4 regions of the Dryocola baronae genome follow, and region 3 is predicted to be linked to each of the others. Evidence: predicted binding sites of a transcription regulator. Region 3 holds the regulator's gene; each other region holds the start of a gene.
What was found. The regulator LexA, encoded in region 3, represses DNA repair genes until DNA is damaged. The targets are predictions, from matches to a motif close to TNCTGTATGTACATACAGNA.
Positions count from the first base shown of each region.

Region 1 (7,262 bases), 110 kb from region 3:
ATCGGCTTGGAAAACTCAAGCACCAGCAGGCGGCCACCCGGCTTCAGCACGCGGTACATCGAACGCAGCGCTTTTTCTTTGTCGGTGACGTTGCGCAGGCCAAAGGAAATGGTAATGCAGTCAAAATGGTTATCCGGGAACGGCAGCGCTTCGGCGTTCGCCTGAACGTAGCTCACGTTACCCACCACGCCGATGTTGCGCAGCTTTTCACGGCCCATTTTCAGCATAGAGTCGTTGATATCCGCCAACACAACTTCACCCGTTTCACCGACCAGTCGGGAGAATTTTGCCGTCAGATCGCCGGTACCCCCGGCCAGATCAAGCACTCGCTGCCCGCGACGCACGCCGCTGCAGTCGATAGTAAAACGTTTCCAGATACGGTGAATGCCAAACGACATCAGGTCATTCATGACGTCGTATTTTGCGGCCACAGAGTGGAACACATGAGCCACCATATCGGCTTTCTGCTCCTTCGCTACGGTGCGGAAGCCAAAGTGTGTTGTTTCCTGGGATTCATCAGCCATCTCATTGCCTGCTTATCAAAAAAATGTACGTGAAGTGTAACAGAATGGGCGCTAAAGCCCTATGCTTCAAGCCGTCTGTGTGTGCTTAAGCCTGACGCTCACCGGCAATTTTACGCTCGTCTAAGCTGCTGTCCTGATGGGTTTCTTCATCGAGCTCATGCCCAATACGCGCCGCGTTATCTTCGTCTTCCTGCCGCGCCTGCTCGACCAAATCCGGATTAATCTCGCGCTTTACTTCAACGCCCAGCCCGCGGAAGGCATCGGCCTGCACGAGGATATTTCCCCGCCCGGAGGCCAGTTTCTTCATCGCCTGCCGATAGTTATCCTGCGCCTTATCAAGGCTTTGCCCGATGGCGGACATGTCGTCAACGAACAGCCGCATTTTGTCATACAGGCGGCCCGCCCGTTCGGCAATTTGTTGCGCATTGCGGCTCTGGTGCTCATAACGCCACAAATTGGCAATGGTTCTCAACGCCACCAGCAGGGTGGTTGGGCTGACGAGCATGATATTGTTCTTCAGCGCTTCGCTGATGAGCTCCGGCTGGCGATCGATGGCCAATAAGAATGCGGGTTCGATGGGGATGAACATCAGAACATAGTCCAGCGAACGCAGGCCGGGAAGCTGCTGGTAGTCTTTACGGCTCAGCATGCGGATGTGGTTGCGAATGGCCGCAATGTGCTCGTTGATAGCGCTATCGCGGGTTAGTTCATCGTCCCCATTGTAATAGCGCTCGTAGGCCACCAGCGTCATTTTGGCATCGATAACCACGTCTTTGCCCTGAGGCAGGCGAACGATAACGTCAGGCTGCATGCGGCTGTTGTTTTCAAGCTGAATATTCACCTGGGTCTGGTATTCGTGCCCTTCGCGCAGGCCGGAGGCTTCCAGCACGCGGGTCAGCACGACTTCGCCCCAGTTCCCTTGGGTTTTATTGTCGCCTTTCAGCGCTTTGGTGAGGTTGAGGGCTTCCTGCGCCATCTGCGCGTTAAGCTGCTGGAGATTACGGATTTCATGCGTGAGGGTGTGACGTTCGCGCGCTTCCTGCCCGAAGCTGTCCTGCACCTGGCGGCGAAAGCCGTCGAGCTGTTCGCGAAGCGGCGTCAGCAGGCCGTTCAGACTCTGGCGGTTTTGCTCTTCGACCCTGCGCCCGCTCTGCTCAAAAATGCGGTTGGCGAGATTTTCAAACTGCTCGCTTAAGCGCTGCTCGCTGTTGATCATCTGACGGTGCTTGTCTTCGGCGTGCAGGCGGGTTTGCTCAAGCAGCGTGGTTAATTCGCGCAGATCGGCTTCCTGGGCGCTGTTGATTTCAAGCTGGTTGCGCAGCTCGCGGTTAAGCTGTTCGCATTCTTCTTTCCAGTGTTGCTGCTGGATCAGCTCCTGGCGAGCCGCTTTGAGCTCACCGTAGATTTCTCTTTGCTCTTCGTACAGGGCCGATTGCCGCTGTGCCGCCCGTAAGCTTGCCAGCAGCCAGCCTGTCAAAACGCCTACCAGAGCAACGCCCAGCCCGAACAATATTGAGATATCCACTTCGCCTCCTGCATCCACGCCAATCACCAGCAAGGTAAAATTCTGCTGTATAAATGTCCAGATGAAAAGGAATTTCCTGCGAGGTGTTACGCAAAGCGTAAATTAAAGCCGGCTTTCACCGGCTTTGGAGGGACTAGATCAGGCGACGAGCGGCCTCAACGACGATCTTCACGGCATGGCTTTCGGTCTGCTTCATGGTTTCGGCGTTAGGGATTTCCTGCTGGGTGCGGTTAACGATAACACCGGCAACCATCCCGGCGCGCAGGCCCTGGCTTGCACACATGGTCAGCAGGGTCGCGGACTCCATTTCATAGTTCATCACGCCCATCTGCTGCCACTCTTCCATGGAGCCTTTGAAGCGGCTAACCACGCGGCCTGAGAAGGTGTCGTAACGCTCCTGGCCCGGGTAGAAGGTGTCGGAGGAAGCGGTTACGCCAACGTGGGTGTTGGCGCCGATGGATTTCGCCGCTTCTACCAGCGCGGTAGTACACGCGAAGTCGGCAACCGCCGGGAATTCCATTGGCGCGAAGTGCAGGCTGGCACCGTCAAGACGCACGGACGCGGTAGTCACCAGGACATCACCAACGTTAATGTGCGGCTGAATCGCACCGGTAGTGCCGATACGCAGGAAAGTGCGAATGCCCAGTTGAGCCAGCTCTTCAACGGCGATTGAAGTAGACGGGCCGCCGATACCGGTAGAACAAACGATCACTGCTTTACCGTCTAACTCAGCACGCCAGGTGGTGAATTCGCGGTGGGCAGCCAGTTTGACCGGCTTGTCCATCAGCGCGGCGATTTTTTCAACTCGCTCCGGATCGCCCGGGACGATAGCAAGCGTTGCCCCCTGCAGGTCGTTTTTAGTGAGGCCGAGGTGAAAAACATCAGACTTGGACATAACAGACTCCTCTGTTGAGTAGGGTTGGCTTACGCCGCAAAGCGGTACTTTACAGAACCACTGAACATAATTTCGTGACGCATTTCACTTTGAATGAAACAAATTACATCATTTTCAATCTGATTAGTGATAAGCATCACATATCAGACTGCACTTGTTCAGATATCAGGCACAAAGAACGTTTTTTGCCATCCGGTGATGCTACTAATCCTGGCTATAGTTATCCCACTGCGCTAACGGAGAATGCCAATGAAAGAAGAGCAATCCACACACAACGGGCCGGGCGGAACCTTCGCACCGGCCGCATCGCCGCTTGCATCAACCGTTGTCCACACGCCGGAGGAGACTATCCAGGCGGGCGAGACATCGATTCCTACTCAAGGCGACAACATGCCCGCCTACCACGCTCGCCCGAAAAATGCGGCAGGCCCCTTGCCGGTCGTGATTGTGGTTCAGGAAATTTTTGGCGTACATGAGCACATTCGCGACGTCTGCCGCCGTCTTGCGCTGGAAGGGTACCTGGCCGTCGCGCCGGAACTGTACTTCCGCCAGGGCGATCCGAATGATTATGCCGATATCCCCACCTTGTTCAGCGGGCTGGTTTCGAAAGTACCGGACGCGCAGGTGCTTGCGGATCTCGATCACGTCGCCAACTGGGCTTCACGCAACGGCGGGGACGCGCATCGCCTGATGGTCACCGGCTTCTGCTGGGGCGGACGTATTGCATGGCTATACGCCGCGCATAACCCGCAGCTTAAGGCCGCCGTGGCCTGGTACGGCAAGCTGGTTGGCGAGAAAACGCTGAACTCGCCGCACCATCCGGTCGATATCGCCATCAATCTGAATGCCCCGGTATTAGGGCTGTACGGCGGGCAGGACACGGGCATTCCGCAAGATAGCGTGGAAACCATGCGGCAGGCGCTGCGCGCCGCAAATGCTCATTCGGAAATTATCGTCTACCCGGATGCGGGTCATGCATTTAACGCGGACTATCGCCCGAGCTACCATGAAGAGTCGGCAAAAGACGGCTGGCAAAGGATGCTGAAGTGGTTTGAGCGTTACGGCGTGAAGAAGTAAAAAATGCCCCTCGATTGAGGGGCAATTCTTTTATGCGTTACGCAAATTCTGCGCGGCCTTCACCATATTCGCCAGCGCGGCGCGGGTTTCCGGCCAGCCGCGGGTTTTCAGGCCGCAGTCCGGGTTGACCCACAGGCGTTCTGCCGGGACGGACTCCGCCGCTTTCTTCAGCAGGGCTTCAATCCATTCCACGCTTGGGACGTTTGGCGAGTGAATATCGTACACGCCCGGCCCGATTTCGTTCGGGTATTCAAACTCCTTGAACGACTCCAGCAGATCCATATCCGAGCGGGACGTTTCGATGGTGATCACGTCCGCATCCAGCGCCGCGATGGAATCCATGATGTCGTTAAACTCGCAGTAACACATGTGGGTGTGGATCTGCGTATCGTCGCGCACCACTGCGGCGTTCAGGCGGAAGGCTTCCACGCCCCACTCCAGGTACGCCTGCCAGTCGGACTGGCGCAGCGGTAAACCTTCGCGCAGCGCCGGTTCGTCAATCTGAATGATGCCGATGCCTGCCGCTTCCAGATCCGCCACCTCGTCGCGCAGCGCCAGAGCGATTTGCTTCGCGATGGTTTCGCGGCTGACGTCCTCGCGCGGGAATGACCAGCACAGAATCGTCACCGGCCCGGTCAGCATGCCTTTTACCGGCTTGTCGGTCAGGGACTGCGCGTACTTCGCCCACTCAACGGTGATGGCTTCCGGGCGGCTGATATCGCCGATGACAACCGGCGGCTTCACGCAGCGGGAGCCGTAGCTCTGCACCCAGCCGTTTTGGGTGAAGACGAAGCCGTCCAGGTGTTCGCCGAAGTATTCCACCATGTCGTTACGCTCTGCTTCGCCGTGGACAAGTACGTCCAGGCCCAGGCGTTCCTGCTCGGCTACCGCCTGTTTGATGTGCTCGGCGATACCGGTGCGGTAGTTGTTGGCATCCAGATTGCCTTTTTTGAAGTCCAGGCGCAGGCCGCGAATTTCGGTGGTCTGCGGGAATGAGCCGATAGTCGTCGTCGGCCAGGCAGGCAGGTTAAAGCGCTGCCGCTGGGCGATTGCGCGAGCGGTGTAGTCGCTCTGACGCTGGCTGTCCTGGGCGGTAATCGCGGCCAGGCGTTTTTCCACGGCGGCGTTATGCACGCGCTGTGAGTGACGGCGAGCCTGAATCGGCGCGCTCCACTCAACCAGTTTTTCGGTGTTGCCGCTGTTCAGGGCGTCGCGCAGCAGCGCCAGCTCGGCGCATTTTTGCAGGGCGAAGGCGAACCAGCTTTTCACTTCCGCATCCAGGCGGGTTTCAACGCTGAGGTCGATCGGGCTGTGCAGCAGAGAGCAGGACGAGGCCACCCACAGGTCGCGTTTGCCGACCAGATTTTTAAGCTGAGCGTATTTCTCCGTCAGATCGGCACGCCAGACGTTACGGCCGTTAATCACACCGGCAGACAGCAGCCAGTCGGCAGGCAGCTTCTGATGGATCTCGTTGATGTCGTCTTTACCGTGGACGAAATCAACGTGCAGGCCCTGCACCGGCAGTGCGGTGATGGTATTCAGATTTGGCGTCACGCCCTCGAAATAGGTGGTCAGCAGCAGCTTCACGTTGCCCGCAAGCGCGTCATAAGCCGGTTTGAAGGCATCGAGCCAGGCCTGCGGCAGCTCCAGTACCAGCGCGGGTTCGTCGATTTGCACCCACTCGACTCCGCGTTTAGCCAGCTCCGCCAGAACCTGCTGGTAAACCGGCAGAATGTCTTTCAGCAGGCTCAGGCGGTCAAACTGTTCGCCCTTCACCTTGCCGAGCCAAAGATAGGTCACCGGCCCAAGCAGCACGGGCTTCACGCTGTGGCCCAGCGCCTGCGCTTCGTCCACTTCATCGAGCAGCTGTGTCCAGGTCAGCTTGAACTGCTGGCCCTTGGTGAATTCCGGCACCATGTAGTGATAGTTGGTGTTAAACCATTTGGTCATTTCGGCGGCGGCGGCCGGTTCACCCGTCGGCGCACGGCCACGGCCGATGCGGAATAAGGTATCGAGATCGACGCTGCCATCCGCATTCTGATGACGAGCCGGCACGTTGCCAAGCAGCAGGCTGGTGGTCAGAACGTGGTCGTACCATGCGAAATCGCCCACCGGTAGCAGGTCGACGCCCGCCTGTTTCTGCTGATCCCAGTGGCGTGCGCGCAGTTCACGGCCCACCGCCAGCAGCTCTTCCTGCGTGGTGTTGCCCGCCCAGTAGCTCTCTTGTGCTTTTTTCAGCTCACGCTTGAGGCCAACGCGTGGGAAACCGAGGGTGTGGTTTTTGATCGTCATTATTCTTTCCTCATTTAATTTAGGTAATCCAGATGGATTTCGGATTTAGGGAAGGCGGCAAGCTTGCTTATCCCCCCAGGAGCTTACTTAGGTAAGTGACTGGGGTAAGTAAGTGCAGCCAACGCACCATAAATTCGAAAGACGCTGGATTTAGCCATCCAGATGTTTACACATCCATAATCCGCAGGTACTGTATATTCCTCAAGCGCAATTTGTTCATGGCGAAGTGAAGGACTTTCATGATCGAGATAAAACACCTGCGGACGCTCCAGGCGTTAAGAAACTGCGGCTCGCTGGCCGCCGCCGCCGCCGCGTTACACCAGACCCAGTCTGCCCTCTCCCATCAGTTCAGCGATTTGGAGCAGCGGCTTGGGTTCCGCCTGTTTGTTCGTAAAAGTCAGCCGCTGCGCTTTACGCCGCAGGGTGAAATTCTGCTTGGCCTTGCCGAACAAGTTTTGCCGCAGCTAAGCCGCGCGCTTCAGGCGTGTAACGAGCCGCACCAGACCACGCTTCGCATCGCCATTGAATGCCATAGCTGTATCCAGTGGCTAACCCCGGCGCTGGAAAGCTTTAACCGGCAGTGGCCGCAGGTGGAGATGGATTTCAAATCCGGCGTAACCTTTGACCCGCAGCCCGCGCTTCAGCAGAGCGAGCTGGACATCGTGCTAACCTCCGACATCCTGCCCCGCAGCGGCCTGCACTATTCGCCGATGTTTGATTATGAAGTGCGCCTGGTGCTGGCAACCGACCATCCGCTGGCGGGCAAAGCGCGCATCGAGCCGGAAGATCTGAGCAGCGAAACCCTGCTGATTTACCCGGTACAGCGCACCCGTCTGGATATCTGGCGGCATTTTTTACAGCCAGCGGGCGTCAGCCCATCGCTGAAAAGCGTAGATAACACGTTACTGCTGATTCAGATGGTGTCGGCGCGCATGGGGATTGCCGCGCT
Region 1 covers NZ_JBINNY010000001.1:216,594-223,855, reverse strand. Annotated here, with positions in the region: gene ubiE (bifunctional demethylmenaquinone methyltransferase/2-methoxy-6-polyprenyl-1,4-benzoquinol methylase UbiE) at 1-524, opposite strand, end outside; gene rmuC (DNA recombination protein RmuC) at 610-2,049, opposite strand; gene udp (uridine phosphorylase) at 2,183-2,944, opposite strand; gene ACSPHG_RS01030 (dienelactone hydrolase family protein) at 3,194-4,021, shown strand; gene metE (5-methyltetrahydropteroyltriglutamate--homocysteine S-methyltransferase) at 4,052-6,313, opposite strand; gene metR (HTH-type transcriptional regulator MetR) at 6,553-7,262, shown strand, end outside.
Region 1: rmuC (DNA recombination protein RmuC) is a predicted target of LexA. The motif match lies at 2,093-2,112, and genes of this name have one in related genera.

Region 2 (7,262 bases), 1.6 Mb from region 3:
GCCGATAAACAGCACCGCGAACACCACCAGCATGCCGTAGTTATCCCAGATGCGCCCGAGGCTCATCTGCGACCTGCCCGGCCCGGACGCTTCGCCGTCAGACTTGATAAATGATGACATTTTGTTCCCCTTGCTCATGCGGCACTCACACTGGTTTTCGGCATCGCCAGGCTCAGCGCCTGCTGCTCGCTGGCGCTGCCATGCAACAATTCGCCGGCAATCTCCCCTTCGCGCATCACGATGATGCGGTCGGCGAGGCCCAGCACTTCAGGCAGGTCGCTCGACGCAAAGAGCACCGCCACGCCCCGCGCTGCGAGGGCATAAATCACGTTGTAGATTTCATGCTTGGCGCCCACGTCGATGCCGCGCGTCGGCTCATCGAGCAGGATCACCTTCATCTCCTCGGACAGCCAGCGGCCCAAAATTGCCTTCTGCTGGTTGCCGCCGGACAGGTTCATGATCAGCTGCTCCGCCGACGGCGTTTTGATGTTCAGCGAGCGGATGTGCGTAGCGGCGTTGTCGCTTTCCCATCTGTTGTTGATAAGGCAGCCCACGCTGATGTGCCTGCGGCGCGCGCTGATGTTGATGTTGTCGCGCACCGAGTGCACGGGAATGATGCCGTCCGCCTTGCGGTCTTCCGGGCAGAGCATCATTCCGGCGCGAATGGCGTCACCGGGCTTGTTGATGGCAACGGGGCTGCCGTCAATCCACACCTGCCCTTCGGTGATGCGCGTGCCGCCGAATAACCCCTTCATCAGCTCGCTGCGCCCGGCGCCCACCAGGCCAAACAGCCCGACGATTTCGCCGCAGCGAACCTGCAAAGAGATTGGCGTGCGCACGCCCGGCGCTTTGACCTGCTCAAGACGCAGCCTTTCCGCGCCGTGTTCGCGCGGCTGCCAGCCGTAGATATCCCCGAGGTCGCGCCCGACCATCGCCTGCACCAGCGAGTCGTGGTTCACCTGCTGCATATCGTCGAAGGTGCGCACGTAGCGCCCGTCCTTAAACACGGTGATCGCATCGCTCAGGGCGAAGATCTCCTCCATGCGGTGCGACACGTAGATAATCACCCGCCCTTCCGCGCGCAGCTCGCGAATAACGCGGAACAGGTTGTCGATCTCCCGGCGGGACAGCGAGCTGGTTGGCTCGTCGAAGGCGATAACCTTGGCGTTGCGGGCCAGCGCCTTTGCGATTTCCACCATCTGCCACTGGCCGATGGAGAGGTATTTCAGCGGCGTCTGCGGGTCGATATCCAGGCCCAGGTGCTCAAGCTGGAGGCGCGCCTCGTAGTTGAGCAGCGAACGGTTTACAAACCCCGCCCTGTGCGGGATCTGCCCAAGATAGATGTTTTCCGCGACCGACATTTCCGGCACCAGGTGCAGCTCCTGGTAGATGATCGCGACGCCCGCGTTAAGCGCCGCCGTCGTGTCGCTAAACGCCACCTCTTCGCCACGCAGCACGATGCTGCCCTGGCTCGGCGCATAGTTACCGCTAAGAATTTTTAGCAGCGTGGATTTCCCCGCGCCGTTTTCCCCCATCAGGGCGTGGACCTGGCCCGCGTAGCAGTCAAAGCTGATGTCCTGCAATGCTTTCACGCCGGGGAAGGTTTTGCCGATGCCGCGAAAGGAGAGATACGGAGTTTGTGGTTGCATGGTTTACCTTTTGCATGGCGTCGGGTGGCGGCTCACGCCTTGCCCGACCTACGTTCCGATGACGTGAAGGGTTTTTGTAGGGTGGATAAGCGCAAGCGCCATCCACCGCATGGCCTACTTGCCGCCTAACCCTTTCTTCGCCAGCTCCTCCTTAAAGTTGTCGCGGGTGATCAGCACCACGTCGGTCACTTCGGTAAACTTCGGCGGCTCGGCGTCTTTGGTCACCCAGTTGTAGAGCATCTCGCTGCTCTTATAGCCGTGCACGTCCGGGCTTGGCAGCAGCGAGCCGTAGAAGCCGGTGGCCTGCGCTTTCGACAGCTCGCTCACCGCGTCCACGCCGTTGATGCCGATGCCGATCACGTCCGGGGCCTTAAAGCCCTGGCCTTCGGTGGCGCGCACGCCGCCCAGCACGGTGTTGTCGTTCATGCCGACGACAAGCCAGTGCTTCACTTCCGGGTGCTGCACCAGCATGGAGTTGGCGGCGTCAAACGCGCCGGGGATATCGTTGGATTTGGTCGGCACCTTGTAGATCTGTTTTTCCGGGAAGCCCGCGGCCTTCAGGGCTTCCATCGAACCCGAGGTGCGGCGGCGCGCGGTGTCCAGCTCGTCGGCGGTGATCGCCATCACGGCGGACTCTTTGACGTCCCAGCCGCGTTTTTGCATCTCTTTAAACAGCTCCTGGCCCTGGCGCTCGCCGATTTTGGTCGCCGCCATCATCACCAGCGGCACGGTTTCCATCGGCTTGCCCTTCGCGGTGACGAACTGGTCATCCACGGCGATAACCTTCATGTCGTAGCTTTTGGCTTTCGCGACGATAGCCGAGCCGAGTTTCGGATCGGGCGTACAGATCACGAAGCCTTTTGCGCCGCTGGCGGCGAGGCTGTCGATGGCGTTAAGGGTTTTTTCACCGTCCGGCACGGCAATCTTGATCACCTCAAAGCCGAGGTCTTTCCCGGCCTTATCGGCGAATTTCCACTCCGTCTGGAACCACGGCTCTTCCGGCTGTTTCACCAGAAAGCCGAGCTTCATCGTTTCCGCAACAGCTGATTGTGACATAACCGCCGCAAAGCCAATGGCCACCAGCGTTTTAGTAAATTTGTGCATGCGTACTCCAGATCGATTTTATTATTCGTAGGGTAAGGTCGATTTAAAACAACGTTTTAGCACGAGAGTCCGTTTTGGGCCGCGCTGGATGTAGTTGTAGTCGGAAAGCGATAATCCATAAGAGAGCGGAATCACACGGCAGAATTACAGTGAGGCCGTGCATAAATTCAGCAATTTAGGCCATAAGAAAAGTGGATTTTGTATGATGATTAGGCGGTGCGGGGATGGTAAGGGCGTTCTGAATTTCCCCCCTCACCCTAACCCTCTCCCTCAGGGAGAGGGGATCGTCCGGTGCGCTCCTTCTCGAGAGGGAGAGAGTATCGTCCGGTGTGCTCCTTCTCCTGGGGGAGAGAGTATCGTCCGGTGTGCTCCTTCTCCTGGGGGAGAGAGTATCGTCCGGTTTTCTCCTTCTCCTGGGGGAGAAGGCCGGGATGAGGGCGTTCTGAACGTCCCCTCACCCTGAGGGTGAAGGGACCGATATGCGCAATTACCAGTACGTATTAATCCCGTCGCGCGAGCCGGTCACCGGGTCACGTTCGGGTTTAGGAACCGTGGCGATATTCTCTCTCACCTCATCGAGCTGCCCCGGCTGGTCGAGATACTTATCCGGCGAGAAGCCGTCGGGATAGGCACCCACGCACATAAAATCCTCCGACGCTTCGATTTGCTTATGCCCCACGCCCGCCGGGATCAGCACCGCGTCGCCGCGCGAAAGATCGACCACCGGCCCGGATTCCCCGCCAAACTGCACGCGCGCGCTGCCGGCAAACACGCCCAGCGCTTCATGGGTGTTGGAGTGAAAATGGGTGTAGGTAAAAATGGGGTAGCGCCAGCGCGGCGGCCAGCCGTGGCGCGCGAAAAGCGCTTCGAACGCCTCGGCAAGATTTTCTTCGTGGGATACGTGGTGGTAAAGCACCAGCGGCAGCGCGCTGTTGGGCACGCCGCCGCTGGGTTGGTTCAGACGCAGGGTTTCCAGTTCGCTCGCCATCTCTTTCTCCTCGCTCTAAAAGAGTAAGTATAGAAAGCGAAAACGATTAGCCGGAAAGCATCACCACGGATAATAAATATGCTCCGCGTGATCCCGCGCCGGGGCCTCGTCGCCTTCAAGGCGCGCCGCTACGGTCAGGGCAAAATCAAAGACTTTACCCAGCCCCCTGCCGCTTATCAGGTTGCCGTCTTCCACGACGTCGGCATCAACATATTCGCCGTCGGTCACCTGTTGCCACAGATCGCCGGAGCAGACGTAGCGGCGGCCTTTCAACAGACCGTTGCCGCCCAGCACGCGGGCCGCGGCGGAACAGATTGGGCAGATGAGTTTGCCCAGCTCGTCGTGGCGGCGCACGAAGGCGATAACGCTTGCGCTTTGTGCGAGGAACACGCTCCCCTCTGGCCCGCCGGGCAGGACGACGGCGTCAAAAGTGGTGTCGAAGCATTCGCCGAGCGTGGTGTCGGCCACCATCGGGATGGCATGATAGCTGACCACCGCGCGCGTTTCCACGCAGGAGACAATTTGCACGTCGATTTTCAGGCGACGCAGGATATCAATCGTGACAATGGCTTCGGCTTCTTCAAAACCGGGGGCCAGCAGGACGGCAACATTTTTCATTAGGGCTTTCCTTTGCTTAAAAATTACCAGTACGGGTACCAGACCTGGCGCAGGCGCGCCAGCGCCTCGAGGTAGAAATAGTCCCCCCAGCTGCAGCACTGGTCAACACCTTTTCCGCTAGCCATATGATAAACCGAGTGTTTGAGCAACCCTTCGCAGGCCTCGTCGTCGCGCGCCAGGTAGTTATCGGTCAGCGACCCCACGATGCGCAGCGCCATCTCCTCATAGTGCGCGCGGTGTTCGTCGAGCGTCGGCAGGATTTTTACCAGCTCCAGCAGGCCGCAGGCGGTAATCGCCGCCGCCGAGCTGTCGCGCACCGCGTCGGTGCCGAGCAGCGCCAGATCCCAGTGGCAAACGTCGTCCTCCGGCAGGCGGTTGAGGAAGTAGTGGGCCAGGCTGCGCGACAGCTCGACCATGCTTTTATCCCCGGTATGCAGAAAGCTGAGCAGGAAACCGTAAATGCCCCACGCCTGCCCGCGCGACCAGCAGGACGAATCGCTAAAGCCCTGGTGCGTGTTGCCAAAGCGCGGCTCGCCGGTCTGCACGTCCATATAGAAGGTGTGATACGACGAGGCGTCTTCGCGCACGATGTACTTCGCGGCCTGCTCGGCGTGGGCGGTCGCCGCCTGCGCATAGCGCGGGTCGCCGGTCTGCTCGCTCGCCCAGTACAGCAGCGGCAGGTTCATATTGCAGTCGATGATCATGCGGCCCTGCTGCTCCGGGTCGTTGAGATCGCCCCAGGCCTGGATGATTTTCGCCACCGGGTTAAAGCGCTCCATCAGAGTTTCCGCCGCCAGCAGCGCCGATTTGCGCGCCGCCTCGTTGCCGGTTAGCCGCCACGCGCTTACGCAGGAGAGCGAATATAAGAAGCCAAGATCGTGGGTGGCGGTATCAATGCGCTTTTCGATGCGTTCGGCAAACGACGGCAGATAGCTTTCGGCGGCGCGGCGGTATTTGTCGTCGCCGGTCATTTCCCACGCCAGCCACAGCTGGCCCGGCCAGAAGCTGGTGGTCCATTCGACGTTTTCAGTCCGCGGCCAAATGCCGTTCTCGCACGCCTCGCCGGGGAACCTGTCGCCAAAGGCAACGATGTTTTTATCGAGCTTACGCGTCACGCGGGCCAGCGCATCGTCGAGCTTGTGGCGCAACGCCAGCCTATCGACCTGATGCAGTTCAATCGGGCGCAGGGCTTCGGTAATCACGGTCTTGGTCATAACAACTCCTGAATTAATGTTTAACCGGTTCAATCGGGGCGGTATCAAGTGCCGAAGCAAAAGTTCGGGATTCGTCGCGTAGCGCCTTACAGCGCGACAGCGTAAAGGCGGAAATCAGGGTGAAGGCCAGCGCGCAGCAGCCCATCAGCAGGTAGGTGTGCTCGAAGCCGATCTTGTCGTAGAGGTAGCCCGCAGGGGGTGCAACCACGATGGAGCCGACGTAAATCATCGCCTGGTAGCCCAGCAGGTACATGGTGGCGTTGATCCTTTTGTCGAAGTGTTCGGCGATGTATTTGAATACCGAAATCAGCAGCAGCGCGATCTCCACGCCGTAGAACGGCTTGATTATCGAGATGATCACCGGGTCGCTGGTCAGGCCGGAGGCAATCAGCCGCGCGCCGACCACGCAGCCGCAGAACAGCAGCCCGCGCTTCGCGCCGTAGCGGTTTACCAGCCACGGGATAAACATCATCATCACGAACTCCATGCCGGATTGCACGGTGCTGAGGTAGCCGTACCAGGCGTTGCCCTGCTCTTTGGTGGCGAAGAACGACACGAAGTAGCGCGGGAACTGCTGTTCGGCGATGAACATCATCCACGCCACGCCCGCCACATAGAGGCTAAACATCCAGAACTTGCGGTTTTTCAGCAGCATCAGCACGTCGCTAAAGACGATTTTGTTCGCCGAGATGACGTTGTTGTTGCGCAGCTGCTCGTCACCGATTTTCAGGCTGACGAGCACCAGCAGCATCAGCACCGAGGTGCTTGAGCTGACGAGGAAGTTTGCCATTGGCGTGAAGTTAAACAGCACGCCGGAAACCGACGCCGCCATCGCCCAGCCGAGCGATCCCCACATGCGAATGCGGCCAAACTCCAGCCCGTAAAGGCGGCTGAAGCGGTCGGCGTAAGATTCCGACGCCGCCACCCCCGCGTACCAGCCGAGGCTGAGATAAAGCGCGCCGATGATAATGCCGATCGTGGTATGGCTAAGCAGCAGCGGCTGGTAGACAAACACGAAGAACGGGGCCATCAGCGCCGACACGGCGCAGACAAAATAGAGCAGCCGCTTGCTCATGCCGATCTTGTCCATGATGTAGCCGTAGACCGGCTTCATGATCACCGCGAACACGCCGTTGATGGCGAACACGCTGCCGATGGTGATGCTGTCCAGTCCCACCTTCTGGCTGAGCCACAGGGCGTAAAGCCCAAAGCTTGACGACCAGGTAAAGAAATAAAGGAAGATAAAGCTGCTCATTTTGATCTGAGCGCTGCGGACGGGCGTTGAGGTCGTCATACGGCACTCTCCGGCAGGGATTTTAGGGCCAGCGTTTTTTCATGGTGAGCCGTCACGAGGCGCACGGCGTCATCGCGGACGATGGCCTGCGGGCAAAGCCGCGCGTCAAAATCGTCCGGGTTTCCGGCCCATACCGCGCCGATCAGCAGGTGTTTCCCCTTCGCCAGTTCGCCGCGCAGCAGCGGCACGGCGGCACGTTCGGCAAACAGCAGGTTGGCGTTCGGCGGCGTTAACACCTGCTCGCCGCGACGCGGGCTGGCGCTGAGGCAGAAGATGGCGCTGATGTCGTCTTCCGTGGCGAGCCTGCAGAAATGCGCCCCGGTTTCGGCCTGCGGCAGCGGGCGGTTCGGGATGCTGAATCCGCCCTCTGCGCCGTCGAGTTCGCGAGCTGAAAG
Region 2 covers NZ_JBINNY010000001.1:1,896,081-1,903,342, reverse strand. Annotated here, with positions in the region: gene araH (L-arabinose ABC transporter permease AraH) at 1-120, opposite strand, end outside; gene araG (L-arabinose ABC transporter ATP-binding protein AraG) at 135-1,649, opposite strand; gene ACSPHG_RS08900 (arabinose ABC transporter substrate-binding protein) at 1,764-2,753, opposite strand; gene ACSPHG_RS08895 (cupin domain-containing protein) at 3,241-3,741, opposite strand; gene ACSPHG_RS08890 (DJ-1 family glyoxalase III) at 3,802-4,359, opposite strand; gene ACSPHG_RS08885 (glycoside hydrolase family 88 protein) at 4,383-5,573, opposite strand; gene ACSPHG_RS08880 (oligosaccharide MFS transporter) at 5,587-6,867, opposite strand; gene ACSPHG_RS08875 (DUF2264 domain-containing protein) at 6,864-7,262, opposite strand, start outside.
Region 2: ACSPHG_RS08900 (arabinose ABC transporter substrate-binding protein) is a predicted target of LexA. The motif match lies at 2,907-2,926, and genes of this name have one in related genera.

Region 3 (7,262 bases):
TTAAAGCCTCGTCAGGAGTTGTAACTATCTATGACTTTCAGCTGCAAACCAGGTATCGTGCCGCCAGTGGCGACGCCAAATCCAGCCGAGAGACAGTCCACGCAGTGCAAGAAATACCGCAATTGACAGCCACAGGCCGTGGTTACCAAGCCATGGCACGCTCAGTAACGACAGGCCAAAGCCCAATGCCGCAATCGCCATACTGTTGCGCATCTCGGCACCGCGCGTTGCGCCAATAAACATGCCGTCGAGCAGATAGCACCACACCCCCACCACCGGCAGGACAATTTGCCAGTGCAGATAGCGGTCCGCCTGCTGCTGTAGCTCCGGCAGTGACGTAAGCATGGCGACAATGTTTTCACCAAACAGCGCGTACACAACCGCGAAGCTCAGGGCGACAATACCCGCCTGGCGGCAGGCCGCCCGCCATACGTCAAGCAGCTGGCCGCCGTTACGTGCGCCATAGGCCTGCCCTGAATGCGCCTCCACGGCGTAGGCAAAGCCGTCCAGCGCGTAGGCGGTAAACGTCAGCAGCGTCATGAGCACGGCGTTGACCGCCACCACTTCGCTGCCCAGACGCGCGCCCAGAATCGTCACCGAGGCGAAGCAGATTTGCAGCAGCAGCGAGCGCAGCATGATGTCCCTGTTTAACGCCAGCAGACGGCGGACATTCCCCCGCCAGGCATTTTTTAGCATCGTAAAGTCGATGCCGCGCATGCCCAGCACCTTTTTCACCATCAGCAGGCCGATGATAAAGGTAGCGTATTCCGCAACCACCGTTGCCAGCGCCGCGCCCTGCACATTCATATGCAGGCCCATCACCAGCCAGAGATCGAGCACGATGTTCAGCACGTTGCCGACCACCAGCAGGATCACCGGGGCGCGGGCATACTGCACGCCGAGCAGCCAGCCAAGCAGCACGAGGTTTGCTAAAGAAGCGGGGGCGCTTAGCCAACGGATTTCGAGGAAGCGCCGAGCCTGCTCTAGCACCTGCTCGTTCCCACCGACGATATTTAAGGCAAGCGTAATCAGCGGGTAGCGCAGCGCGACGATAGCGATACCGGCGACCAGCGCCAGCAGCAAAGGTTGAACCAACGCGCGGGCCAGCGCCGCCGGGTTGTTCGCGCCAAAGGCCTGGGCCGTTAAGCCCGTGGTGCTCATGCGCAGAAAGAGCAGCAGCATAAAGAGGAAGCTGGTTGCCGTTGCGCCAATCGCCACGCCGCCGAGATAAACGGGGCTGTCCAGATGACCAATAACGGCGGTATCGACCAGGCCCAGCAGGGGCACGGTGATATTGGAGAAAATCATCGGTAACGCGAGGCGCCAGAGCGCTTTATCCGTCGTCGAGAAGAAACGCATGGGGGGTTCCAGGACGAGTAAAAGACACGAAGTTTGACGGTGATGCGCGGCGGGCGCGCATCACCTAGTGCGAGGGCACGTAATCGGGACTACAGCCAGTCGCCGTTGCGGATCACGCCGACGGCCAGGCCTTCAATGCTGAAGTTCTGCTCGCGGAGATCGACGATGATAGGTTCGAACTCGCTGTTTTCCGGCAGCAGCTGCACGGTATTGCCCTGTTGCTTAAGACGTTTGACGGTCACTTCGTCGTCGATACGCGCCACAACCACCTGGCCGTTACGCACGTCCTGAGTTTTGTGTACCGCCAGCAGGTCGCCGTCGAGAATACCGATGTCTTTCATGGACATGCCGCTTACGCGCAGCAGGAAGTCTGCATTAGGCTTAAACAGGGACGGGTCAACGTCGTAATGGCCTTCTATGTGCTGCTGCGCCAGCAGCGGCTCACCGGCGGCAACGCGGCCAATCAGAGGAATGCCGGTCACTTCTTCAACCAGCAGGCGGATGCCGCGTGAGGCACCCGAGACAATTTCGATTACGCCCTTACGAGCCAGCGCCTTAAGGTGCTCTTCTGCAGCGTTTGGAGAACGGAACCCCAGACGTTGAGCAATTTCGGCACGCGTAGGTGGCATGCCGGTCTGGTTGATATGATCCCTAATGAGATCAAACACCTCTTGCTGCCTGGTAGTTAAAGCTTTCATTCCGCCCCCTGGGTGTTTATACAGTTATGCTGTGAGTATATACAGTCAAAGGCGAATTTGAAACCACAAATTGAGCAAAAAACCAGGCACTTATCGCAATCTGGAAAGCCTCTCGCAAATTAGCGCATATGCTGCCACAGCAGCGTGACCCAGGTGACAACTGCGAGGATAATAGCGATCAATACGGCGGCGGAACCCATATCCTTCGCCCGGCCTGAAAGCTCGTGGTAATCCGTGCCCACGCGGTCGACCAGCGCTTCGATGGCGCTGTTGAGAATTTCAACAATCATAACCAGCACAACGGAGCCGATAAGCAGAATGCGGGTAATAGGGTCAACGTCCAGCCAGCAGGCAATGGCGATAGCGATAACCGCGGCAACCCCTTCCTGGCGGAAGGCGGCTTCGTTTATCCAGGCGGCGCGCAGGCCCTTCCAGGAATAGCCCGCGGCTTTGATAATACGAGTGAACCCAGTGGTGTTATTCGCCATTTTTGGAAACCTTTTTAAAATAAAAGCGTCAATGCTTATCAGTGCCCACCTTCTTCAGGTTTCTGCCATGGAAACGGCAACCAGGAGGATGGTGGGTAAAATCGCAACGCCACAGAAATCTTATGCAGTTTCTGATATTCTTGCGGCGAATTTGCATTATTAACCTGAGGCTTTACATCGTTTATGTCAGGCTGGCCAAGAATCTACTACAAATTACTTAATTTACCATTAGGCGTCCTGGTAAAAAGCAAGTCCATACCGGCTGATCCACAAGCCGAACTGGGCCTGGATACAACTCGCCCAATTATGTACGTTCTGCCTTATAACTCTAAGGCAGACTTGTTGACGCTACGCGCGCAATGCCTCGCACATGATTTACCCGACCCGCTGGAACCGCTTGAAATCGACGGAGCGGTTTTGCCGCGCTATGTCTTTATTCACGGTGGCCCGCGCGTCTTCACTTATTACACGCCGAAAGAAGAGTCAATTAAGCTCTTCCACGACTATCTTGATCTGCACCGCAATAACCCGAATCTGGACGTTCAGATGGTGCCGGTATCGGTGATGTTTGGCCGTTCGCCGGGCCGTGAGAAAGGCGAAATCAACCCGCCGTTAAAAATGCTCAACGGCGTTCAGAAATTCTTCGCGGTTTCCTGGCTTGGTCGCGATAGCTTTGTGCGTTTCTCCGCGCCGGTCTCTCTGCGCCAGATGGCAACCGACCACGGCACGGATAAAAAAATCGCCCAAAAACTGGCTCGCGTAGCGCGCATGCACTTTGCTCGCCAGCGTTTAGCCACCGTCGGGCCGCGCCTGCCGGTGCGTCAGGATTTGTTTAATAAACTGCTGGCATCAAAAGCAATCGCGCGAGCGGTCGAAGATGAAGCGCGCAGTAAGAAAATCTCCCACGAGAAGGCCCAGCAAAACGCGGTCGCGCTTATGGAAGAGATTGCGGCGAACTTCTCGTATGAAGCCGTGCGCCTGACCGACCGCGTGCTGGGCCTGACGTGGAACCGCCTGTATCAGGGCATCAACGTTCACAACGCCGAGCGCGTGCGCCAGCTCGCCCACGACGGCCATGAAATCGTGTATGTGCCCTGCCACCGCAGCCACATGGACTACATGCTGCTGTCGTATGTGCTTTATCACCAGGGGCTGGTGCCTCCGCACATCGCGGCGGGCATCAACCTGAACTTCTGGCCGGCTGGCCCGATTTTCCGCCGCCTGGGCGCGTTCTTTATTCGTCGTACCTTTAAGGGCAGCAAGCTGTACTCCACCGTGTTCCGCGAATATCTCGGCGAGCTGTTTAGCCGTGGCTATTCGGTGGAATACTTCGTGGAAGGGGGCCGTTCGCGGACCGGCCGCCTGCTTGACCCGAAAACCGGCACGCTGTCGATGACGATTCAGGCCATGCTGCGCGGCGGTACCCGCCCTATTACGCTGGTGCCGATTTACATCGGTTACGAACACGTGATGGAAGTGGGCACCTACGCCAAGGAACTGCGCGGCGCGACGAAAGAGAAAGAAGGCTTTATGTCGATGCTGCGCGGCCTGAGCAAGCTGCGTAATCTGGGCCAGGGCTACGTTAACTTCGGCGAACCTATGCCGCTGATGACCTTCCTGAACCAGCGCGTGCCGGAATGGCGCGACTCAATCGATCCGATCGAAGCGGTGCGCCCGGCGTGGTTAACGCCAACGGTGAACGAAATCGCCGCCGAGCTGATGGTGCGCATTAACAACGCAGGGGCGGCCAACGCCATGAACCTGTGCTGCACCGCGCTGTTAGCGTCACGCCAGCGCTCGCTGACCCGTGAACAGCTAACGGAGCAGCTCGACTGCTACCTGAGCCTGCTGCGCAACGTGCCGTACTCGCCGGACGCAACCGCTCCGGAACAGTCCGCCGACGCGCTTATCGACCACGCGCTGCAGATGAATAAGTTCGAAGTCGAAAAAGACACAATCGGCGACATCATCATTCTGCCGCGCGAGCAGGCCGTGCTGATGACGTACTATCGCAACAACATCATGCACATGCTGGTGCTGCCGTCGCTGCTTGCCGCGATTATCACCCAGCACCGTCATATCGACAGGGCCGAGCTGCTGCGCCAGGTTGAAGTGCTCTATCCAATGCTGAAAGCCGAGCTGTTCCTGCGCTGGGAAAAGGCAGATCTGGCCGTTGAAATCGACGCGCTGGTGAACGAGATGGTGCGCCAGGGTCTGGTGACCGTCAGCGGTGAAGAGGTGCAGATTAACCCGGCACGTTCCCGTACTCTGCAGCTGCTGGCTGCGGGCGTGCGCGAAACGCTGCAGCGTTATGCCATCACCTTCTGGCTGTTGAGCGCCAACCCGTCGATTAACCGTGGCACTCTCGAACGCGAAAGCCGCACCGTGGCCCAGCGTCTGTCGATGCTGCACGGTATCAACGCGCCGGAGTTCTTCGACAAGGCGGTCTTCACCTCGCTGGTGCTGACGCTGCGCGATGAAGGCTATATCAGCGATACCGGCGACGCGGAGCCGACGCAAACCATGCAGGTTTACCAGATGTTGGCAGATCTCGTGACATCGGACGTGCGCTTAACGATTGAGAGTGCAACGTCGCAGGTTGCGGTGGAGTAGATATAGATGGCGGATGGCGCTTGCGCTTATCCGCCCTACAAATGCGGTCGTCAATGGGAATCGTAGGTCGGGCAAGCGTAGCGCCACCCGACAAATACACTCGGTACCGTAGGTCGGGTAAGGCGCTAGCCGACACCCGACTCTTCCGCCTAAATCAGAAGTGCATCAAACTCAACGCCATCCCGATAAACAGCACCAGCCCAACGTAGTTATTATTCAAAAATGCCTTAAAGCAGGCGTCGCGATCGCGATTCGCTATTAGCCGCTGCTGGTGAATAAACAGCGCGCCGGCAAGCGCAATCGACCAGTAAAACGCCCCGCCCAGCTCGTTAAGCCAGCCGATAGCCACCATTAGCGCCAGCACAACAACCTGCAAAATACCGATAATCAGCTTGTCGTTGCGGCCAAACAGAATGGCGGTGGACTTGATGCCGATCTTCAGGTCGTCGTCGCGGTCAACCATTGCGTACTGCGTGTCGTAGGCCACCGCCCAGCAGATGTTGGCGAGGAACATCAGCCAGCAGCTTAAGGGCACAGTCTCGCTCACGGCGGCAAAGGCCATCGGGATGGACCAGCCGAACGCCGCGCCCAGCACCACCTGCGGCAGGTGCGTGTAGCGCTTCATAAACGGGTACACCCAGGCCAGCGCCAGCGCCGCCACCGAGAGCATTATCGTCATGGTGTTCAGCGTCAGCACCAGCAAAAACGACAGCACGACGAGAAAGACAAACAGGTAGCGGGCTTCTTTTTCGCTGACCGCCCCGCTCGGCATCGGGCGTTGGGCCGTGCGCTTGACGTGGCCGTCGAATTTGCGGTCCGCATAGTCGTTTACCACGCAGCCCGCGGCGCGCATCAGCCAGACCCCCGCGATAAACACGCCGAGGATCGTCAGCGGCGGGACGCCGGGCGTTGCCAGCCACAGCGCCCAGAGCGTTGGCCAGAGCAGCAGCAGCGAGCCGATGGGCTTATCAATACGCATCAGCCTTTGATACGCCTGCCATTTTCCTTGTGTCAGACTCCACTCCATTATGTTTCCTCTTTGTACAGCGGAGATGCGGGTAGAAACAGCTCCGTCAGCAATAGCGGCTTGTCGGACAGTCTCAGGCGGGAACGACGCCCCCACAGCTCCGCGCTGCGGCCAATCTGAATAAAATCGCGTGTCAGAGTCGATGAACTAAAAAGATAGCGCCCAAGCGGCGTCGTGCCTAGCTTTTGCAGGGCAAGCTCCGGGCCATCAAGCGTGGACTCGGGCACTACAGTGCGCCCAACGAGCCAGGGAACGCCATCGCCACATAAAAGTATTTCACGTAGCCAGTAGCGCTGCGCGGGGGGAAGCAGTTCGGCTTCGGGTAACCGTTCGTCCGCGCTGACAAAACCTTCGCGAACGATGTCGACGGTAACGCGCGAGCAGTGCTGCTCAAAACGCTTTGTCATTGAGTCTTCGAGTAAAAGCCAGTCGAGAAAAGCGGCGCTTAACCCGTCAGGGATTTCAGCGAAGAAGCTCAGGGCGCGCAATTGCGATAGCGCCTCAGACATGAGGGGATTCTCCGATACATAACCTGAAGGCATTGTAACGCAGAACGGGTACGGCGTGGCAGCTATGCGCAACAATAACGTAACAAGGGCTAGCCCCCCCGCCTTTTCTCCTGACGAAAAAAAAAGGGTGCGCCTTAGCGCACCAATCTTACAAGCATCAGCAATGTGGGGAAATTACCCCTTGCCTTTTACACTGCTGATAAAAGTTTTACGGGCGGAGGTGGAACCCAGACGCTCGGCTTCATTCAGCAGTTTCAGGGCTTTATCGATTTCCCCTTTATCCACGGCTTGCTTGATGGCCTGGTTATAGTAGCTTTCCGTGTCGTTCAGAATAGGTTCGCTCTTCGCCGACTGTGCTGGAGCCGGAGCTGGCGCGGCTTGGCCTGGCGCTGGTGCTGCGTAAGCGGTTGCCGGTGCCGCGTAGGCCGTAGCAGGTGCAGCGGTATTACCAATCGTCACCGGGTCCGGGCCGGAAGAGCCGAACAGAGGGCCGACCAGAATGCTGGAGCCAGAAGAGGTTTTCGCGCGTAGCTTCAGCGTCCCGGTCGTGCCGTGGGTCGCGATTGGG
Region 3 covers NZ_JBINNY010000001.1:331,182-338,443, reverse strand. Annotated here, with positions in the region: gene dinF (MATE family efflux transporter DinF) at 25-1,359, opposite strand; gene lexA (transcriptional repressor LexA) at 1,449-2,057, opposite strand; gene ACSPHG_RS01575 (diacylglycerol kinase) at 2,177-2,545, opposite strand; gene plsB (glycerol-3-phosphate 1-O-acyltransferase PlsB) at 2,729-5,158, shown strand; gene ubiA (4-hydroxybenzoate octaprenyltransferase) at 5,313-6,185, opposite strand; gene ubiC (chorismate lyase) at 6,185-6,694, opposite strand; gene malM (maltose operon protein MalM) at 6,869-7,262, opposite strand, start outside.

Region 4 (7,262 bases), 2.6 Mb from region 3:
CACCGCACCAAAATACGCAGGCCAGGATAAGGTGAACCCAGGTTCCATTATCCTTTCCGCGGAAATGATGCTCCGTCATATGGAATGGTTCGAAGCGGCAGACCTGATCGTGAAAGGTATGGAAGGCGCGATTAACGCTAAAACCGTAACCTACGATTTCGAACGCCTGATGGAAGGTGCTAAGCTCTTGAAATGCTCAGAGTTTGGTGACGCTATCATTAAAAACATGTAATCAGATTTTCTGAATGCGTGACGAACGGGAACCTGACGGTTCCCGTTTTTTTTATCATTATTCGAAATGAAACGATCGGGATGAACGGGCGCAAGCAGGGGTAATCAGATCGGCTAGTAAATTGGCATAATAAGTTCCGCCCCCTGGTTTTTGATATTGCCCACTGCTTTGCTCACGGGGTGCCACAGAAATTTATCTGCTTCTACCGCACCCTCTTCTGTAATATCCTCGGCCTCTTTGCCACCGACATCCGGCTTCATCCATTCACGCGCCGCCTGAGGAGTCAGAACCAGAGGTCGACGATCGTGAATATCAATCAGGCCCTTGTCTGCCGCCGCGGTAACAATTAAAAAACCTTCCGATTCACTACCTCGTTCGTAGGGCGTACTGCCAATCGCCGCCATGAAAATGGGCTGACCGTCTGCGCGATGAATGAAGTAAGGCTGTTTTTTGTCGCCTTCCTTTTTCCATTCAAACCAGCCGTCGGCAAAGACGATTGCGCGGCCATGCTGCCAGAGCGGTTTAAACATCCTGCTGGTGGCCGCAGTTTCTACTCGCGCATTGATAAGCGGTGGTTTATCCCACCATCCGGGCGCGTAAGCCCACATGACCGGATCAAGGTGCAGCTTTTCATCGCGTTCAGAAAGTATCAATACACGGGTGCCTGGCGCCACGTTGTAGCGCCCGATGGGTTCGGGATCATAGGGGATGTCGCGCTCTGCTTCTTCTGCAAGATAAGCAAGATACTCTTCGCGTGTCTGGGCCTGGGCAAATCGTCCACACATATTCACCTCCGGTAGAACTAAAAGTATAGGGCAGCTGGCGTAAGCTGAATGATTAGCTGTTAGAGAGAAATGACACTGATTTTCTGAGAAAACGTCTGCGGCTTACCGTTTTTGATTTGGGTAGAAAGAAAATTGAGGTTTGAAAAAGGAATCCGGCGGGGGGTTATGCAATATGGAACGAAGGAGCCGCAAATGCGGCCCCAGACGATTACTTACGGCCAATCAGAAAACCGATGACAACGCCAACCGCACCGACGATGGCAAGGCCACTCAGTGGATTTGAGGTTACCTGATCCCTGACCGAGTCAGCGGCATCGCGAGCGGCATAGCTAGCCTGCGAGGCGTATTTGCGAGCGGCACCCTGAACGGTGTCGTCATGGCGGTTAGTCGCACGGCCAAAGGTTTCCTGCACTTTACCCGCTGCTTCGTTCACTTTATCTTCCGTTTTTTCGAACATATTTAGCTGACTCCTGAGTTAGACATTCACTTTTAGTATAGACGGGCTACGGGATTTGCCAGGGCGCTGCGGGGTTTAAGTGCCTGAATGTGACGTTTTTAAGACGAATACGAAAAGTCCGGCCTGTAAATCCGTCCGGGAAGATGTGAAGCCGTTAAGAAATAATTAAGATCTCACCGTTACGCTACTCGTGGCTAAACAACAATAAACAATATGGAGATCGCGATGACGATTCAAAAAACAACTTTGGCATTACTCCTGCTGGCAGCTCCGGCATTTTCAGCGCTTGCTCAGGCACCGCTAACCGGCTGTGAAGCCAAAAAAGCCGACATCCAGCAGCAGATTGTTTACGCGAAAGCGCACAGCAACGCGCATCGTGTTGCTGGTTTAGAGAAAGCCTATTCAGAGGTGGTCGCCCACTGTACGGATGAATCATTAAAAGCCGAGCGTGAAGCGGACGTTCGCGAGAAGCAGCAGAAGGTTGCAGACAGAACGCAGGAATTGGCGGAAGCGAAGGCCAGCGGGCGGGCCGATAAGATTCAAAAGAAAGCCGACAAGCTCGCAGACGCGGAACAAGAACTGGCCGAAGCGAAGGCTAAGCTCACGCAATAATCGGGTAGCCGTGGCCCCGCGTTTATCGGCACAGGCGCGCTTAAGCAGTTGAAAGAGCGAGCGACGATTGACGCGGGTCAAAATCGGCCAATCTAATTGATAATATATGCTTTATTTTTAATCGAACGGTATCAGGGGCAATTGCATCCCTCAGGGAGTTTGTGTAGGATGCGCCCCTATGCCGACTTAGCTCAGTAGGTAGAGCAACTGACTTGTAATCAGTAGGTCACCAGTTCGATTCCGGTAGTCGGCACCATTTCTCTTCTGCTATATCCAACCCTGCATACTCGCAACCCAAACCACGATGGCGACGACAATTAAAACTATCGTTGTTTTTCTCATGTCTATTCCTCGGTCACCAGCCAAAAATCCGCTTCGTCGAACATCTCTTCAACCAGACGGTTAATCTTTTCTTTCTCATTTTTGGTGCAGTCGCTGTTAACGGCGTTCGCCTGCATCGGCTTAACCTTAACGTCTGCTTCCGGGAAGATTTCATGCACCCGGCGGGTAAGCTCCGCAAGAATCTTTTCATTTGCGCCCGGCAGGCCTGCCACGTTTCGTTTGTCGTAAACCAGTTCAACGTACATTGTGAATCCCTTTTGCGAAAACTGTATTTATATACAGTAAAATGGTGAAAATGCAAGGATTATGAAAGATCTAAGCGATTGGCGGGCGCCTAACGCCCGCTTACCCGTTATGACCTTGATTTAGTTAGCAGTCGAATAGCCAAACCGCCGCCTGCGGCAAGCGTGGCAAGCGCAACCATGCCCGACCAGCCAAAGTTCTCGAGCGCTTTGCTCCCAAGCGCCGCGCCTGCCGCCATGCCGATAAAAACAACGGTAAACATGATGGCGTTCAGGCGGCTGCGGGCGGCCGGGTTAATGGCGTAGATAATCGTCTGGTGCGCGACTAAAGACGCCTGAATGCCGAGGTCAAAGCCAATCGCGCTGATGACGATGACCGTAAGCTGGGCCGAAACCGGCAGCAGCGGCATCACAAACATCAGGGCAAAGGAGGCTACCACAATCGCCGAGGCCACCTGGGTGACGAAGTTAGCGCCGCGACGGTCGGCAAGCGCTCCCGCAAGCGGCGCAGCCAGCGCGACGGTCGGCAAGCGCTCCCGCAAGCGGCGCAGCCAGCGCGCCGGCGGCACCCGCCAGGCCAAAAGCACCGGCAACCGCGCTGCCAAGGTGATAGCGTTCGGCAAGCATGATGGCGAGCGTTGACCAGAACGCGCTAAAGGCAACCGACAGCAGGCCCTGGGCGAGCGCGGCGCGGCGAAGGGCCGGGTAGGCCATCCACAGCTTGCCCAGCGAACCTAAAAGCGCTGGGTAGCGCAACGTCGTTTCAGGTTTAAAAGAGGGCAGTGCGCGCCAGATGGCAAGCGTGATAACCCCAACGCCCGCCGCCGCAATCGCATAAACGCTACGCCAGCCAAAAAGCTCGGCGACGACGCCGCTAAACACGCGCGATAAAAGAATGCCCGCCAGCAGACCGGTCATCACCATCCCTACCGTTTTGCCTCTGCTGCTGTCGGAAGAGAGGGTTGCCGCCGCCGGAATAATATCCTGCGCCACCGTCGCCAGCAGGCCAATCGCCAGGCTGCTCAGCAGCAGAAGGTGCCATGTTGAGGCGAATCCGCAGAGCAGCAGGGTCAAGGTCAGAAGCAATCCTTTTACGAGGATAATGCGGCGGCGGTCAAAGCGGTCGCCCAGCGGGGCGAGCAGCAGAATCCCCAGCGCATAGCCTATTTGGGTGAGCATCGGAACCAGCCCAATATCGCTAACGCCGGTTTTGAACGCGGTGCCGATAATGCCCAGCATCGGCTGGCTGTAATAAATCGAGGCCACGCTCAGGCCCGCCCCGGCGGCAAGAAGAAAAACAATTTTGTTCGACAGCGTGCCGCCTACGGCGGGCGTTGCGTCTGGTGTGGCTGAAAGCTGGCTCATAACGGTTCGTTCCGAGAGTGTGGGTGTGGGGCCATTCTTCACGATTCTGAACATACGCTGTAGCCCCCGCGAGCGTAAAACTGTTATACACTTGGCGCATGAACAAAAAGATTATTCAGACCGGCGACCGCATAGCCCTGCTGCAAACCTTCGTGCGTATCGTGGAGAGCGGCAGTCTATCGGCTGCCGCAGCGCAGCTGGGAACGTCGCAGCCCACCATCAGCCGCCGGCTGCAGGGGCTGGAACAGGCGCTCGGCGTTAAGCTCATCCAGCGCACCACCCATACCATGAAGCTGACGGACGACGGCGAACGCTGCTATCAGCACGCGCGCAGGCTGATTGAAAACTGGCAAATCATGGAGGATGAGGTCAGCGCCGCGCGGGATGAGCCGGTCGGGGTATTGCGCGTTCGCGCGCCGCACGCCTTTGGGCAGGATCAGATGATTGCGCCGCTGGGCGACTATCTGGGCCGCTATCCGCAAATGCGCATCGAATGGATACTCAACGATCGTTCGCCAGACTTTATTCTCGAAGGCGTAGACTGCGCGATCCATGTTGGCGCAGTTACCGATCCCAACGTGGTGGCGGTTTTACTGGCCGAGGTGCCGCGCATCGTTGTTGCCGCTCCCTCGCTGTTGGCGAACAGCGCGGTGGTTGAGGATGTGGCGAACCTCGCCGACCTGCCGTGGATTGCGCTCAACACGTTTTATCGCAATGAGGTCGTCCTGCACCATCTGGCGAGCGGAGAAACCGCCCGGTTTGCTATCTCACCAAGGTTGAGCACCGACAGTCTGTACGCGGTACGCAAGGCGGCGCTAAACGGGCTTGGCGTTGCAATGGTTTCATCCTGGGTGGTGCAGGACGATCTGCAAGAGGGCGCTTTGCAGCATTTGTTGCCCGACTGGCAGGCCGCGCCGCTGCCGATTTATCTCCTTTACCCTTACGCGAGCTACTATCCGGCTCGCTTAAGGAAATTTATTGAGATGATGAAGGCGGTGATGCCCAGCCTTACTGGGACTAGGCCTGCAGGCGTGATAAACGAAGCGGCAACAAGGACATAGACAGGCGGTCGGGGAAAATAAGTCTTGCTAAGGGGGGATAGGCATGCGTAAATGCGCCATCGGTTTGGAACACAGACCTTATGAAAGCAGTTTTAGTAAAGCAGTTCACCATAGATACCCTTCTTCGTGAGTCTCCTCCTAAGTGCCTGAATAAGAAACGATCTGCAATACAGACCACGTTCGCCATGTTAAATGGCCAAATATATTGAGGAAGTATCTATGTCTAATAAAATGACTGGTTTAGTAAAATGGTTTAACGCTGAAAAAGGCTTCGGCTTCATCACTCCTGACAACGGTAGCAAAGATGTGTTCGTACACTTCTCTGCCATCCAGAGCAATGATTTCAAAACTCTGGACGAAGGTCAGAAAGTTGAGTTCTCTATCGAGAACGGCGCTAAAGGCCCAGCAGCAGCAAACGTAGTTGCTCTGTAAGTCTTAAGACGCTCGCTGTTTTCAGCGAATAAAAAACCCGCCGATGGCGGGTTTTTGCGTTTCTGGGACCGTACTTACCCGCGCGCATTTTTGCCTAATCTGCAAATTGCGGCTACGCTTAAAGTGAAAATTGATTTTCATTACAAGCAGTTGGATTTTTTTTGAACAGGAGAGTTTATGGGCTTTTGGCGCGTAGTTATCACGATTTTGCTTCCCCCCCTTGGCGTACTTATCGGTAAAGGGTTTGGCTGGGCATTCATTCTGAATATTATTCTGACCCTGCTGGGCTACATTCCAGGGCTGATTCACGCGTTTTGGGTACAAACCCGGGATTGATTTACACCACTCCGCTTTTAGCAGAACCCGCTTCGGCGGGTTTTTCGTTTTTATCAGCCGCAACGGTTTACATTTTCACCTAAGAATGTTCTGATATTTCGCGTTTTAAACAGAGCAAGAGATGTGACATGTTTCAGCTAAAACCGGGCGCGCTGGCGATGATTATCGGCGCTCGTACCGACAGGGGTCGGATCAATATTGGCAAGGCCGTCGAGCTGTTTGGTTTATGCCTGCCGGGCGAGCGTTTTGTGAATCCGGTGACGGGCGTGGTGACGCAGCTGCCGCTGGAGGCGAACTATCCGCTTTGGCTGGTAACCGGCGATGTTGTCGCGTTTGACGGACGTGCGGGCTATGCCTTCGTTCGCGCGGAACATCTTATGCCGCTCGATAAGCCTTCGGTAACCCAGGCCGATGAAAAACAGGCGGTGCGTTAATCTGCCAGACGGCGTAGAAAGTCTGCTAACACCAGGGCGTGGTTTTGCTCGGTATTTTTTGCGCCGTAGAGCAGGGTGACCGTTTCATTTTTAGCGCGTTCCGCCAGGGCTTTTGCCGCCTCGCCGGAGTCCTGCAGCTCACGCCGATAATCCTCACTGAACGTTTTAAAATCGAGAGTTTCGCCGTGGAAGGCTTTGCGCAGCTCCGTTGACGGGGCGAGGCCTTTTGCCCACTCGTCGTAATGCAGATCGGTTTTCTTAACGCCGCGCGGCCACAGGCGGTCTACCAGCACGCGGTAGCCGTCGTCTGCCGCGGGCTGTTCGTAAACGCGTTTACAGCGAATCATGCTGCCTCCTCATCCAATTCTTCTATCCGTCTTATCAGCGCGGGAAGCTGGTGCTCGGCAAACACCTCTATGCCGTGCTGGCGAAGCAGCGCCGCCGCCACGCCCTCGCCGGGCAGCGTTTTGCCCTGAAACTGCCCATCGTAGATTTTCTGGCTGCCGCAGGTAGGGCTGCCGTCGGTCATCAACGCAAAACGACAGCCGTTTTCCTGCGCGGTTTTAAGGGCTAGCCAGGCGGCGAGAAGATAGGCTTCCGTGACGTCGCTGCCGTCGCTTTCCCGTATTCTTGCTTCGCCCTCAAGCGCGGCCGAACCGTCGCCACCGGCGAGCTCCGCCGGTAAGCGCGGCGTGACCAGCCCAGCGGCAAGCTCGGGGCAGTGGGTCACCAGGCGCTGCTCCCGCTGCCAGCGTTCTAACGCGCAGGCGACCAGCGGTTTATCGCTGCCGTTGTAGCGAACTTTGAAGCCCATCAAACAGGCGCTGACCAGAATTTTTGCTTTCATTGCGTAAGGCTTTTGCGGGGTGGGTGACTACGGTACTACAAGGCGCTTATCGGTTTCCACCCCTGCCAATTTTTGGCGTTGTCAGGCTGCTACGATGCGTCTATTCTATGCTTCCTT
Region 4 covers NZ_JBINNY010000001.1:2,963,673-2,970,934, reverse strand. Annotated here, with positions in the region: gene icd (NADP-dependent isocitrate dehydrogenase) at 1-232, shown strand, start outside; gene ACSPHG_RS14195 (SOS response-associated peptidase) at 346-1,017, opposite strand; gene ACSPHG_RS14190 (ElaB/YgaM/YqjD family protein) at 1,226-1,474, opposite strand; gene ACSPHG_RS14185 (DUF1090 domain-containing protein) at 1,700-2,086, shown strand; tRNA gene ACSPHG_RS14180 (tRNA-Thr) at 2,267-2,342, shown strand; gene ACSPHG_RS14175 (DinI-like family protein) at 2,431-2,673, opposite strand; partial or broken gene ACSPHG_RS14170 (MFS transporter) at 2,781-4,035, opposite strand; gene ACSPHG_RS14165 (LysR family transcriptional regulator) at 4,134-5,096, shown strand; gene cspG (cold shock protein CspG) at 5,316-5,528, shown strand; gene ACSPHG_RS14155 (YqaE/Pmp3 family membrane protein) at 5,706-5,864, shown strand; gene ACSPHG_RS14150 (hypothetical protein) at 5,993-6,298, shown strand; gene ACSPHG_RS14145 (DUF488 domain-containing protein) at 6,295-6,645, opposite strand; gene ACSPHG_RS14140 (2-thiouracil desulfurase family protein) at 6,642-7,145, opposite strand.
Region 4: ACSPHG_RS14175 (DinI-like family protein) is a predicted target of LexA. The motif match lies at 2,693-2,712, and genes of this name have one in related genera.